2 regions of the Streptomyces rectiviolaceus genome follow, and region 1 is predicted to be linked to the other one. Evidence: riboswitches for the same ligand, from Rfam matches in the RefSeq annotation. Region 1 holds a riboswitch; the other holds the start of a gene.

The links. Region 1 has a riboswitch for S-adenosylmethionine ahead of ABD378_RS06170 (putative leader peptide). Riboswitches for the same ligand answer to the same signal wherever they lie in the genome.
Region 2: another riboswitch for S-adenosylmethionine. It lies ahead of ABD378_RS09965 (aminotransferase class V-fold PLP-dependent enzyme); the one in region 1 lies ahead of ABD378_RS06170 (putative leader peptide).

The regions. Positions count from the first base shown of each region.
Region 1 is NZ_BAAAUG010000022.1:92,986-100,001, reverse strand. Features, by position in the region: partial or broken gene ABD378_RS06185 (LLM class flavin-dependent oxidoreductase) at 1-1,041, opposite strand, end outside; gene ABD378_RS06180 (NtaA/DmoA family FMN-dependent monooxygenase) at 1,057-2,484, opposite strand; gene ABD378_RS06175 (LLM class flavin-dependent oxidoreductase) at 2,507-3,760, opposite strand; gene ABD378_RS06170 (putative leader peptide) at 3,837-3,926, opposite strand; SAM riboswitch class IV at 4,021-4,134, opposite strand; gene ABD378_RS06165 (glutathione S-transferase C-terminal domain-containing protein) at 4,695-5,417, shown strand; gene ABD378_RS06160 (beta-L-arabinofuranosidase domain-containing protein) at 5,405-7,016, opposite strand, start outside.
Region 2 is NZ_BAAAUG010000029.1:60,522-67,537, forward strand. Features, by position in the region: gene ABD378_RS09960 (glycerate kinase family protein) at 1-1,071, shown strand, start outside; gene ABD378_RS09965 (aminotransferase class V-fold PLP-dependent enzyme) at 1,023-2,396, opposite strand; SAM riboswitch class IV at 2,578-2,694, opposite strand; gene trpD (anthranilate phosphoribosyltransferase) at 2,780-3,844, opposite strand; gene qcrB (cytochrome bc1 complex cytochrome b subunit) at 3,984-5,612, opposite strand; gene qcrA (cytochrome bc1 complex Rieske iron-sulfur subunit) at 5,609-6,664, opposite strand; gene qcrC (cytochrome bc1 complex diheme cytochrome c subunit) at 6,661-7,016, opposite strand, start outside.

The DNA.
Region 1 (7,016 bases):
GTCGGCGCCGGTGGCTTCCTGGAGCTGTTCCAGGAGGTCGGCGACCCGCCCCGGGGAGCCGGTGAACTGGGTCTCGGTCCGGTCCTCCACCAGCGCTCGGTCCGCGTCGGTCCAGACGTGCCGGCGCGCCTCTTCCGGCGTGGGGTACTGGATGGCGCCCTCGGCCGTGCGGATGCTGCGGACCCATGGGGCGTAGCCCGCGGCGAGTTCGCGGGCGGTCTGATCGTCCTCGGCGACGACGACGTCCGCGGAGACGCTGACGTAGGGCTTGTCGAGTACGTCGGAGGGCTTGAACGCGGCGCGGTAGCCCTCCGCGGCCTCGAGCACCGTGCCCGGACTGACGTGGTAGTTCGCGGCGAAGGGCAGGCCGCCCCGGCCCGCGACGTCCGCGCTCTGGCCGCCGCTGCTGCCCAGGATCCACACCTGGATATCGGCACCTTCACCGGGGACGACATGCGCTTCGATGCCGTCGGCCGATCGGTACGTGCCCGCGAGCAGCGCGAGGATGTCGTCGACCTGCTCCCCGTAGTCCTGCGCCTGGGCGTGCGGCTGCTGGAGCAGCTTGCGCTGGAGGGCGACGCGGGGTGAGCCGAGCAGATGCTCGTAGGAGAACCGTGCCGGGATCCGCAGCCCGTTGGGTGCGCGGCCGTCGACGACGGGGGTCGCGGTGGGCGCCGGGGCGGCGGGCGTCCCGGGCGGTTTGCCGCCGGAGCGGCCGAGGCCCAGGTCGAGGCGCCCGGGATGCAGCGCGTCGATCAGGCCGAACTCCTCGACCGTGGAGAGTGCGGTGCGGTGACCGAGCTGTACGGCCCCTGCCCCGAGCCTGATCGTCGACGTCGCGGCGGCGGTCAGGGCGAGGACGACCGCGGGTGAGGTGCCGGCCACGCCCGGGTTGAGGTGGTGCTCGGCGAACCAGTAGCGGGCGTAGCCGAATTGCTCGGTCCGCCGGGCCAGGTCGATGGAGTTGTGCAGCGCCCCGGCCGCGGTGGAGCCGGACGAGACCGGGACCAGGTCGAGGACGCCGAGAGGGATGGCTGACATGGGTGGTGCTCCTCCTCAGTGGTCGGCCGACGCGGGCACGGGTGCGGGCACGGGCTCTGACTCGGGCTCAGGGAAGCGCGCCTCGGCGTCGGGGTGGGCCAGGCCGAGGTGGTCGCGCAAGGTGGTGCCCTCGTACTCCGTGCGGAAGACGCCGCGCTCCTGGAGCAGCGGGACCACGGTGTCGGCGAAGGCGTCGAGGCCGCCCGGGGTGATGTGCGGAACGAGGATGAACCCGTCGGACGCGTCGGCCTGGACGAAGGAGTTGATCGTCTCGGCGACGGTGGCCGGGGAGCCCACGAAGGACTGGCGGTTGCCGGTCTCGATGACGAGGTCGCGGATCGACCACTTGTTGGCCGCCGCGAGCTCGCGCCACTCCCGGGCGGTGGCCAGCGGGTCGCGGTACATCCGCACCTGGGCCCGGCCGCGGGCGATGGTGTGCTCGCCGACGTCAGGGTCGATGTCGGGCAGCGGGCCTTCCGGGTCGTACGCGGAGAGGTCGCGGTTCCAGACGAACTCCAGGTGCTTGATCGCTGTGGCGCCGCTGACCTGCTTGCGCCGCACCTCCCGGGAGAGTTCCTCCGCCTCCGCGTCCGTGTCCCCGAGGACGAAGGTCGCGGCGGGCAGGATGAGGAGCTGGTCGTGGGTGCGGCCGTGGCGGGCGAGGCGGCCCTTGACGTCCGTGTAGAACGCCTGACCTTCCTTGAGCGTGCTGTACCGGCTGAAGATCGCGTCCGCGCCGGCCGCCGCGAACTCGCGCCCTTCCTCCGAATCACCGGCCTGGAAGATGACCGGGCGGCCCTGCGGACTGCGCGGGACGTTGAACTGCCCCTGGATGTCGAAGTGTTGACCCTGGTGGACGAAGGCGCCCGCCTGGGCGTCGCGCAGGAAGGTGCCGCTCTCCTGGTCCGCGACGATCTCGTCACCGCGCCAGGAGTCGAACAGCTCATTGGCCGTACTCAGGAATTCCTTCGCCCTGGAGTAGCGCTCCTCCTGCGGCAGGAATCCGCCACGGCGGAAGTTCTCGCCGGTGAAGGCGTCCCAGGAGGTCACGACGTTCCACGCGGCGCGTCCGCCCGAGAGGTGGTCGAGGCTGGCGAACTGACGGGCCACTTCGTAGGGCTCGTTGAAGGTGGAGTTGATGGTGCCGGTCAGGCCGAGGTGTTCGGTGACGGCGGCGAGCGCGGTCAGGACGGCGAAGGTGTCGGGCCGCCCGACGACGTCCAAGTCGTAGATCTTCCCGCCCTGTTCACGCAGCCGCAGCCCCTCGGCGAGGAACAGGAAGTCGAACTTGGCGCGCTCCGCGGTCCGCGCGAAGTGCGCGAAGGAGCTGAACTCGATATGGCTTCCGGCCTCCGGGTCGCTCCATACGGTGGTGTTGTTGACGCCGGGGAAATGCGCCGCGAGGTGGATCTGCTTGAGCGGCTTGTCCGGTGACTTGCTCATGAGGGGTCCCTTCCGGTCCGGCTCAGGCGGTGGCGGCGTAGCGGCTTGCGGGGCGGGCGAGGCCCAGCAGGCCGCGCAGGGTGTCGGCTTCGTAGGCGTGCCGGAAGGCGCCGCGGCGCTGCAGTTCGGGCACCAGGCCGCGGGTGATCGCCGGGAGGTCGTGGCCGATGACGGCGGGACGCAGCCGGAACCCGGTAAGACCGGCCTGTCCCAACTCCAGGAGAAGTTCGGCCAGTTGCGCCGGTGTACCCGTGAAGACTCGCGCGTCGCTGGTGTACGGGTGACCGGCGAGGGCGTCCAGACGCTCCCTGCGGGCCGTGGCGGCGGCCGGGTCGTCGTCGAGGAACACGACCAGGTCACCGAAGAGATGCAGGGGTTCGCCGGTCCGCCCTGCCGCGTCCTGTTCGGCACGGACCGCCGTGACGACGACGCGTGCGTGCCCGGCGTCGCGCGGGGTGACGTATCCGATGTCGGCGGAGCGGCCGAGAAGCCGGAACGGCGCGTCATTCGCTGCCTCGTGGGCGAGCGCGCTGACCAGGGGCCTGCCCTGTGGCGGCCGTGGCGTGATCGAGGGCCCCTTGACGCTGAAGTGCTTGCCCTCGAAGTCGATGTAGTGCAGCTTGTCGCGGTCGATGAAGCGGCCGGTGGCGACGTCCCTGATCTCCGCGTCGTCCTCCCAGCTGTCCCAGAGCCGGCGCACGGCTTCGACGTGGTCGGCCGCCTCGTCGAAGAGGTCGACGGTCAACTCCCTGACGGCGGGGTCGTCGAGGTCCTCGATGCCGAAGGCGGGGAAGGTGCGGCGTCCGAAGTGCGCGGCCTCGTTGCGGCGTGCCGACACCTGGACCCGTACGCCCGCGCGGCCCGTGCTCACGTAGTCGAGCGTGGCGATCGCCTTGGATATGTGGAAGGGCTCCGTGTGCGTGGCCACCACCGTCGGCACCAGTCCGATGTGGCTGGTCAGCGGGGCGACGCGGGCGGCGATGAGGACGGCGTCGAGCCGTCCGCGGACCTGATCGGTGCGCCCGTCGGGTTCGGTGAAGTGCGAGGACTGCAGCCCGAGGGCGTCCTCGATCGTCACGAAGTCGAGCAGGCCGCGTTCGGCCTCGGTGATCTGATCGGCCCAGTACTGGGCGGTGAGCAACTCCCGGGGGCGGGACGCCGGTTCGCGCCACGCGGCCGGGTGCCAGCCCGCCCCGTCGAGCGCGACGGCGAGGTGCAGCGCGGAGGAAGGAGCGGAAGAGGGCAGCGCGGATGAAGGTGAAGGTGATGACGACACGGAGGAGTGCCTTCCTGATCGACCGTACGAGAACACCGGCCCCTCGGCTCCGAGGGTGCGGCGGCGGGGTGACGGGTCAGGAACGACAGAGCGCGCCGGCGACACGCTGCAGGTCGATGTGCGGCCGGGAGTACAGATGCACCTGGCGGCTCGGAGCGATCACCATGACGCGAGGGGCGGGCAACGCGGGCGGCACAAGTGCCACGTCCGTCACCTCCGCCCTTCCGGCCGGCGGGCCTGGGGCCTCGCCAGTCTCGCCGGTCTCGCGCTTGCGGAACCCTGGTCGGGCACCGCCTGGTCCTCACCTGGAGCACCCCGCCGCGTGGGAGGGTTGCCGGTCAGCAAGCCAGGGCTTGACGCTGACGCTCGTAACCTGCTCGGGACGTTACGTGAGGTCCGTGGCGGTGCGCAATGCCTGTGGATCATGGGCGTGCTCACATCGCCGTAGGTGCCTCGTCGTCCGCCTCCGTCAGGGACAACCGCGGGGCCGCGCCTTCTGTTCCGCTTCCACGCCGGGAGTTCCACGCCTTCTTGACGGCGCCTGGTGCCCGGATCCAGACTTCCGGTGACGGTCACGATGGTGGGCAAGCGCGGCTCCGGACGCAACGGGCCTCGACGGCAGGGCTGGTGGACATGTCCAGGGCGGTCGGTGAGAGGAAAAGCACCCCACGGCGTCCCCTGCCCGCGGGACGGCCCCGCCCCCGCCTCCTGACACGGCGTCTGCACATCGACCTGCTGCGCGTGTGCAGCGCCTCGGCTCCAGCCGCCTGACGTCGTCCCGCAGAAGAGACGTCCACGGAGACGAGGCGTCATCGCTTCGGCTCTCTTCCTCATGCGGCCCTCCGTGGCCCCGGATCCCCCTCTCCCCCCTCTCCCCCGCTGTGCCACCGACGCCGTGCGCGCGGTCGGCGCCCCCTCACCTGTCTGGAGAGCCATGCCCAGTCCACTCGGCGCCCGTCCGTCGCCGATCCGCAGCCGCATCGGCGCCGACCTGGCGGGCGGCTTCTATCCAGCCCCCCACCGCTATCACCTGTACCTCTCGGCAGGGTGTCCCCGCTCCTTGCGCGTCTCGATCACTCTCGACCTGCTCGGGCTCAGGGACGCGGTCACGACCACACTCCTGACACCGGACACCACCGCCATGGCGGCACTCGACTCGCTGCACGGCCACTACGAGGCCACCGAGCACCACTTCGACGGCCCGCTGACCGTTCCCGCCCTGTGCGACCGATGGAGCGGGCACGTCGTCAGCAACCACACCCCCGACATCCTGCGCGACCTCGCCTGTCGCTTCTCCGCGCACGGCCGTGGCCCGCTCACCCTCCTGCGCCCACCGGCCCTGGCCGCACGAATCGACACCTGGCACGAACTCCTCGCAACCCCGCTCACCCCACTCACCCCACTCACCCCTTCGACGCTGGACCAGATCGACCGCCGTCTGGCCTCCCACCCCTACCTCGTGGGCGGCCAACTCACCGCGGCGGACGTCGACTTGTGGGCAACACTCGTCCACCTCACCCCGGACGAACGCCTCACCCCGGACGAAGCCGAGGCCACCCACCGCTACCCCCACGTACGTACCTACGTCCGCCGCCTGCACGAGCACCCGGCCTTCCACGCCAACCACCCTCGCCCGGGCCCCGTTCACCGCACGTAGGACGCCTCCTTCGCCGTGCTCACCACCTTCTTGCCGTCCGGCGCGCTCAGCCGTCCTGCGGCCACCCAGGAATCCGCGGTGGCCTGGACGTGCTTGACCAGCGCGCCCTTGTCCCCGAAGGGAGCGGCCGACCAGATCTCGTCGAGGAGGGTCATGCCGTCGGGACCTGCCGGATTGGTGACGCCGGAGTCGATCGTGCCGAGGACCACCTTGGGTTCGGCCCGCTGGAAGTAGGCGTGCGTCGGGTCCTCCGTGCCTTCGAAGAAGGGCGCGAGGCCGGTGCCGTCGAGTGTGTAGTGGAGCGGTTTGCCCGCGACCGGGGTGAGCGTGGGCAGCAGGTCTCCGGAGAGTGCCGCGTTGCGGTAGAGACCGAACCGGAGGTACGACGTACGGCTGTCGCGGGCCACCAGGTGGACCGGTCCGTAGAACAGGGCCTGGACTTCCGGCTTGTCGAGGGTCTTCTCCACCCGCAGCCGGAAGGGAACGGAGACCCGGACGGTGTCACCGTCGCGCCATGTCCGGGACACGGAGAAGTAGCTTCCGGGGACCGGATCGGCTCTCACCTTCTTGCCGTTGACGGTCACGGCGAATCCGCTCCCCGCCCAGGCCGGTATGCGCAACCGCAGATCGAAGGCGGCGGAGCCACGGACGGTGAGCGTGGTGCCCTGTTCCCTCGGGTAGTCGGTGGTCTGCGTGACCGTGATGCCCTTCTGGCTCCAGGTCAGCGTGGAGGGGCTGTAGAGGTTGACGTACAGGGCGGAGCCGTCGGCCTTCCGGAAGTAGACGGAGTCCTGGTACTTGGTGGCGCTCTCCATGCCCGTGCCCTCGCAGCATGTCGTCCCGGACTTGGGCGTGTAGTCGCGCACATGGCCCGGCAGCAGGCCGATGAAGTACGTGACGAGCGGCTTCTCCGCGTCGGCCTTGTCCTGCTTCGAACCGAGGACCTGGTTGTACAGGGCCCGCTCGTAGTAGTCCATGTACACGGGGTCCTGCTCGTGGAGGAACAGCGCCCGGCTCAGCTTGAGCAGGTTGTACGCGCAGCAGGTCTCGGCGGTCGTGTCGCCGAGCGTTCCCGCGATGACGCCGGGCGCCTTCCAGAACTCGCCGGTGCTGGTGCCGCCGATGCCGTACATGCGGGTCGGGACGACCATGCCCCAGAAGTTCTTCGCGGCGGTGAGGTAGCGCCGCTCCCCCGTCTCGTCGTACAGCCGAAGCAGTCCGGTGAAGATGGGGATGTGCTGGTTGGCGTGGAGCCCGTCGAGCGTGTCGTCGCCCGCGGCGCACGCGTCGATGAGCTTGTCGAGGTCGAAGAGGCGGGCCAGCGCCAGGTGTTCGGCCTTGCCGGTGATGGCGTACAGGTCGCAGATCGCCTCGACGATGCCGCCGAACTCCCCGCTGGAGAAGATGCCCCACATCCGTTGCAGGGTGGTCCGTGGCAGTCCGGAGAGGCGGGCGTACATCCAGTCGCACATGCCCGACGCGAGGTCCAGCGCCCGGGCGTCGTCCGTGTGCAGATAGGCGTCGAGGACACCGCGCAGGATCTTGTGGGCGGTGTAGTACGGCGCCCACACCACCGTGTAGTCACCTTTGGTCATCGAC
Region 2 (7,016 bases), on a different contig from region 1:
GCCCTGGCCACCACGGGCGGCGGCCGCCTGGTGGCGCTGCCCGCCACCGGCCCTGTCGGCCAGCGGATCGGCACGCACTTCGCGCTGCTTCCGTCCGGTACCGCCGTGGTGGAGATGGCCGCGGTCGCCGGGCTCTCACTGGTCCCGCGCGATCTGCGCGACCCCGGCGCCACGACCACGTACGGCGTCGGCGAGCTGATCAGCGCCGCGCTCGACGCGGGCGCCCGCCGCATCCTGGTGGGCTGCGGCGACTCCGGCACGTCGGACGGGGGCGCGGGAGCGCTCCAGGCGCTCGGCGCCCGGCTCCTTGACGCGGACGGCTGGGAACTCCCGCGCGGCGGAAGGGAGTTGACCCGTTTGAGCCGCATCGATCCCTCGGGCCTCGACCCCCGCCTGAAGGACACCGAGATCCGCGTCGCCTGCAACCCCTTCAACGTCCTGACCGGCGAGCGCGGCGTCGCCCGCGTCTTCGGCCCCCAGAAGGGCGCGACCCCCACGCAGGTCGAACAGCTCGCGACGGCCTTGGAGCACTGGGCGCACGTCCTGACCCGCGACCTGCAGATCACGGCTGACCTCTCCCTCGGCCCCGGAACAGGCGCGTCCGGTGGCCTGGGCGCAGGTCTCGCGGCACTCGGCGCCCAGCTGCTCCCCCGCTTCGACGTCCTGCTCGACGACCTGGACCTGGACGCCCGCCTGGCCCGCGCCGACCTCGTCGTCACCGCCGAGGGCGCCCTCGACCACCAGACGCCGCGCGGCAAGGTCCCCGCCGAAGTGGCAAGGCGCGCCAAGCGGTTCGGCCGCCCGGTCCTGGTCCTCGCGGGCACGATCGGCCAGGGCGCGCACCACGTACGGGCCGAGGGCGTGGACGCCTACAGCGCGATCCTGCCCGCTCCGGTCTCGCTGACCGAGGCGCTCGGGCGGGGCGGCGAGTTCCTCACCGACGCGACCGAGCGGGCCCTGCGGATGATCGTCCTGGGGTCACGCCTGAAGGGACGGACCAAGAATCAGGCTCAGGCTCAGCCTCAGGCAGCCGTGGTGTCCGGCACGCAACGCCCTTCCTCCGTGCGGTAGTTCCAGCGCGCGCCGTCCGCGACGAGTTCCTTGACGGCACGCACGAAGCGCTCCACATGCTCGTCCGGGGTGCCCGCGCCGAAGCTCACGCGGATCGCGTTCAGGGACTTCTCGCCGGGCGCGGCCTCGGGGGCGCCGCACTCGCCCTGGGTCTGCGGGTCGCTGCCGAGCAGGGTGCGCACCAGCGGGTGGGCGCAGAAGAGACCGTCGCGTACGCCGATGCCGTACTCGGCGGAGAGCGCGGCGGCGAAGTGCGAGCTGTTCCAGCCCTCGACGACGAAGGAGAGGACCCCGACGCGCGGCGCGTCGTCCCCGAAGAGCGAGAGCACCTTCACGGCGGGCACGTCGGCGAGGCCCTCGCGCACCTTCGCGATCAGATGGCGCTCACGGGCGACGAGCTCGTCGAAGCCCGCCTCGGTCAGCGCCTTGCAGGCGGAGGCGATGGAGTATACGCCGATGACGTTCGGCGAACCGGCCTCGTGGCGCGCGGCGGTGTCGTGCCACTCGACGTCCACGCCGCCGTCCGTACGCCGCGCGACCTTCCGCGAGGCGCCGCCGCCCGCGAGGTAGGGCTCGGCATCCCGCAGCCAGTCGGAGCGGCCCGCGAGGACACCCGAGCCGAAGGGCGCGTACAGCTTGTGGCCGGAGAAGGCGACCCAGTCGACGTCCAACTCGCTGATGGAGACCGGGTGGTGGGGCGCGAGCTGCGCGGCGTCCAGGACGATGCGGGCGCCGTGCGCGTGCGCGGCGGCGGCCAGCTCCTTGACCGGCCACAGCTCACCGGTGACGTTCGACGCGCCGGTCACGCAGACCAGGGCGGGCCCGTAGGGGTCGCGGTCGGCGAGGGCGCGCTCCAGGGTGGCGACGGCCTGGTCGGCGGTGCGCGGCGCGTTCAGGTACGTCACGCGGGCGTCGCGCCACGGCAGGAGCGAGGCGTGGTGCTCGGTCTCGAAGACGAAGACCTGGCAGTCGGCCGGAAGGGCCGCGGCCAGGAGATTGAGCGAGTCGGTGGTCGAACGGGTGAAGACGACCTGGTCGTCCTCGCGGCAGCCGAGGAACTCGGCGACGGTGACGCGGCTGTTCTCGAAGAGGTCGGTGGAGAGCTGCGAGAGGTACCCGGCACCGCGGTGCACGCTGCCGTAGTACGGCGCGTACGCGGCCACGTCGTCCCACACCCGCTGCAGCGCCGGGGCGCTGGCCGCGTAGTCGAGCGCCGCGTAGGTCACCTCGCCACCGGTGACGAGCGGCACGGTGACGTCACGGCCGAGGACGGGCAGCGGGGCGGCACAGACGGTCTTGTCGGCGGCAGCGGTGGTGACAGACATGGCGAACTCCCGTGGGAAGGCAGGCGAGTTCACTGCAAGGACGCCCGTACGGCGCTGCAGTGACGAAGAGAAAAGGGGGTGCGGAATAGGGGCCGGGAAGCCCTATCGCATTCGCTTGCTCACGAGACTGCTCCCTTGAGGACCAGGACCCCAGGGGTACGACACTCATCGAGTGCGCAGGGGTCCGCGCTTGCCATACGCCTTGCTGCGTACGGCCTGGTCTTCACCCGGGGCACCCCGCCACGGACGGAGGGTTGCCGGACAGCGAGCCGGGGCCTAATCGCTGTCACTCATGACCTGTGCAGCATCTTGCCATACGATCTTCGACGCGCAAGGCGCAGTCCAGAATCCGGACTGCGCCTTGCGTCACATTCGGGTCGGCCTCAGCGGTTGCTGGCCGCCACCCACCGCTCCAGGGCCTTCTTCGCGGCCCCGGAGTCGATCGACTCGGCCGCCTGGGCGATGCCGCCGCGGATCTGCTCCACGAGGCTCCCCTCACCCGGCGAGAGGGCCACGAGGGCCGCCGCCGAGTTGAGCAGCACCGCGTCCCGTACGGGCCCGCTCTCGCCGTCCAGGAGGCGCAGCGCCACCTCGGCGTTGTACGAGGCGTCAGCGCCCCGCAGTGCCTCCACGGGGACGAGGTCGATGCCGACGTCCCGCGGGTCGAAGGCCTCCTCACGCACGGCGCCGTCCCGCACTACCCAGACCCGGGAGGTCGACGTGGTCGTCAGCTCGTCAAGGCCGTCGTCGCCGCGGAAGACGAGGGAGGAGTGCCCGCGCTCGGCGAAGACCCCGGCCACGATGGGCGCCATCCGTGCGTCGGCGACACCGACGGCCTGGGCGCGCACCCGGGCCGGGTTGGTGAGCGGACCAAGCAGGTTGAACACGGTCCGGATCCCCAACTGGCTGCGCGCACCGCCCGCGTACCGCAGCGCCGGGTGGAACTTCACCGCGAAGCAGAAGGTGATCCCCGCCTCCTCCGCGACCTCGACGACCCGCTGCGGGGTGAGCTCGAGATTCACGCCGAGCTTCTCGAGCACGTCGGAGGCGCCGCTGGCCGACGACGCGGCGCGGTTGCCGTGCTTGACGACCTTCGCGCCCGCGCCGGCGATCACGATCGCGGACATCGTGGAGATGTTGACGGTCTTGGCACCGTCACCGCCCGTACCGACGATGTCGACGGTCCGCCCCGGCACCTCGATCACATTGGCGTGCTCGTACATGGTGCGTACGAGACCGGAGATCTCCTCCACGGTCTCGCCCTTGGCCCGCAGCGCCACGACGAAGCCGGCGATCTGCGCGTCGGTGGCCTCGCCCCGCATGATGCGGTCCATCGCCCAGGCCGTGTCGTCGGCGCTCTGGTCGTTCCCGTCGAGCAGGCCGTTCAGCACACCCGGCCAGGAACGGGCCGCCGCGGTGTTGCCTCCTGCGGGGGTCACAGCGCTCATCTGCCGCTCCTGGGTTCGTTTAGGCGTAGGACAGGAACACCTTATCCAGCCCTGGGGACGGCAAAGAGCCCCGTCCATGCACTGGATGCATGGGACGGGGCTCTCGCCGTGGCGACCTTGTAGCTAGAGCGTCAAAGGATCAGTGGTGGCCGTGGCCGCTCGTGATCTCCTTGTACTCCTCGGTGGTGGGCTTGGGGATCTGGTTGTCCTCCCCGTAGTAGCTCTTGGAGAGCTTGGCCCTGAGCTTCTGCGAGCCGGTCACCTTGCGCTCGACGCCGTTCTCGTCGACCGAGGGGCCGATCTCGACCGGCGCGTACTGCTCGTGCGCGGTGAGCGTGTGCAGCTGCTCCTGGTTGAGCGGCTCGTGGACCTCGATGAACTCACCGTGCGGCAGGCGCTTGATGATGCCGGACTCGCGCCCGTGCAGGACCTTGTCCTTGTCGCGCCGCTGCAGACCCAGGCAGATCCGCCTGGTGATGACGAAGGCGAGTACCGGTGCGACGAAGAACGCGATGCGCACGAACCAGGTGATCGCGTTGATCGACAGGTGGAAGTGCGTGGCCCACAGGTCGTTTCCACCACCGATGAGCAGCACCATGTACCAGGTGATCCACGCGACACCGAAGGCCGTACGGGTCGGGACGTTGCGCGGGCGGTCCAGGATGTGGTGCTCGCGCTTGTCGCCGGTGACCCAGGACTCGATGAACGGGTAGACCGCGATCGCCACCAGGACCAGCGGGAAGATGATCAGCGGGATGAACACACCCAGGACGAGCGTGTGACCCCAGGCGTTGATCTCCCAGCCGGGCATGAAACGGATCAGGCCTTCGGAGAAGCCCATGTACCAGTCGGGCTGGGCTCCGGTGGAGACCTGGTCCGGCCGGTAGGGACCGAGTGCCCAGATCGGGTTGATCGTGGCGATCGCCGAGATGGCCGTGATGATGCCGAAGACCAGGAAGAAGAAGCCTCCGGCCTTGGCCATGTAGACCGGCAGCAGCGGCATGCCCACGACGTTGTTGTTGGTCTTGCCGGGGCCCGCGAACTGCGTGTGCTTGTGGTAGAAGACCAGGATCAGGTGGGCCACCAGGAGGCCCATCATGATGCCGGGCAGCAGCAGGATGTGGACCGAGTAGAAGCGGGCCACGAAGTCGCCGCCGGGGAACTCCCCGCCGAACAGGAACATCGACAGGTACGTGCCCACGACTGGCACGGACAGGATCGCGCCCTGCATGAAGCGGACACCGGTGCCGGAGAGCAGGTCGTCCGGGAGCGAGTAACCGGTGAAGCCGGTGAACATGCCCAGGACGAACAGCAGGAAGCCGAAGATCCAGTTGATCTCACGGGGCTTGCGGAAAGCGCCCGTGAAGAAGACGCGCATCATGTGCACGAACATGGCCGCGAGGAAGATCAGCGCCGCCCAGTGGTGGATCTGCCGGATCAGCAGACCACCGCGCACATCGAAGCTGATGTGCATGGTCGAGTTGAACGCCTCGGACATCAGCTGGCCCTGCAGCGGGACGTAGCTGCCGTGGTACTCCACCTCGTTCATCGACGGGTGGAAGAACAGCGTCAGATACACACCCGTGAGGATGATGATGATGAAGCTGTAGAGCGCGACCTCACCCAGCATGAAGGACCAGTGGTCCGGGAAGATCTTGCGCATGTTGGCCTTGGCCAGGGAGTAGATCCCCACCCGGCCGTCGGCCCAGTCGGCGACCCGCTCACCGGCGGGTGCCTTCTTACGGTTGTCGTTCGCCGAAGTGCTCATCCGCGCTCCCAGAATGCAGGACCGACGGGCTCGGCGAAGTCGCCGAGCGCCTCGAGGTAGCCCTCTTCGTTCACGGCGATGCGCAGCTGCGGCAGCGCGTGACCGGCCGGGCCGAAGATCACTCGGGCACCGTCGGAGAGGTCGAAGGTGGACTGGTGGCACGGGCAGAGGACGTGGTGCGTCTGCTGCTCGTACAGGGAGATCGGGCAGCCGACGTGGGTGCAGATCTTCGAGTACGCGACGACACCGTCGTGCGACCACTCGAGCTCCTGCTTGTCCTTGATGTTGTCCGGCTGGATCCGGACGATCATCAGGGCCGCCTTGGCGATCTCCTTCTGGAAGTCGTGATCGTGCTCCTCCAGGCCCTCGGGCTTGGCGAAGGTCAGCGAGCCGACCTGGATGTCCGACGGACGCAGCGGCTCGTTCGTGTTCATGTTCACGAGCAGCTTGCCCTTGGACCACAGCGTGTGCCGCAGCTTGTCCTCGGGCAGCGGACCGAGGTCGCGCAGCAGGACGACGCCGGAGAGCGGCACCATGGCAAGCGCGCCGAACATCGTGTTGCGGATCAGCTTGCGGCGGCCGAACTGCGACTCCTCGGCACCGGCCTTGAAGTCGGCCATGACCTTGGCCTTGACCTCGGGCTCGGCCGCGATCGGGTGCCGCTCGTCGGCGACCTCCACATCGGACATCAGGGTGCGGGCCCAGTGGACCGCTCCCGCACCGATGCAGAACAGCGCGACGCCGAGGGTCATGCCCAGGGAGAAGTTGAGCGCGCTGATGTGGCCGATCGGGAAGATGTAGATGCTCTTGTCGACCGGGAACGCCACATACGAGGCGATGAATCCGATCGTGGCCAGCATCGACAGCGTGAACAGGAAGGCGACCGCACGCTCGGAACGCCTGGCGGCCCGCTCGTCGATGTCCTGGACACGATGCTCATGGGGCGGAAGCCCCGGGTCGGCGAACGGGTTCTCGTCCGCTACAGCCACCGAGCCGTGCTCGGTCTCCTGCACGTCGGGCAGGTTCTCTTCTGATTTCTCTTGGCTACTCATGACTTCTTGGCCTTTGCGGTCCGAGCGGCGACCCACACGGCGACCGCGATCAGCGAGCCGAGACCGAAGATCCAGCCGAACAGGCCTTCACTGACCGGACCCAGACCACCCAGCTTGAGACCGCCAGGGCTCTCGGTCTGTTCGCCGTTGACCGCGTCGAGGTACGCGATGATGTCCTTTTTGTTCTTCTCCGGCATGATCGTGTCGGGGAAGGACGGCATGTTCTGCGGGCCGGTCTGCATGGCCTCGTAGATGTGCTTCGGGGAGACATCCTCCAACGAAGGAGCGAACTTGCCCTTCGTCAACGCGCCACCCTCACCGGTGAAGTTGTGGCACTGCGCGCAGTTGGTGC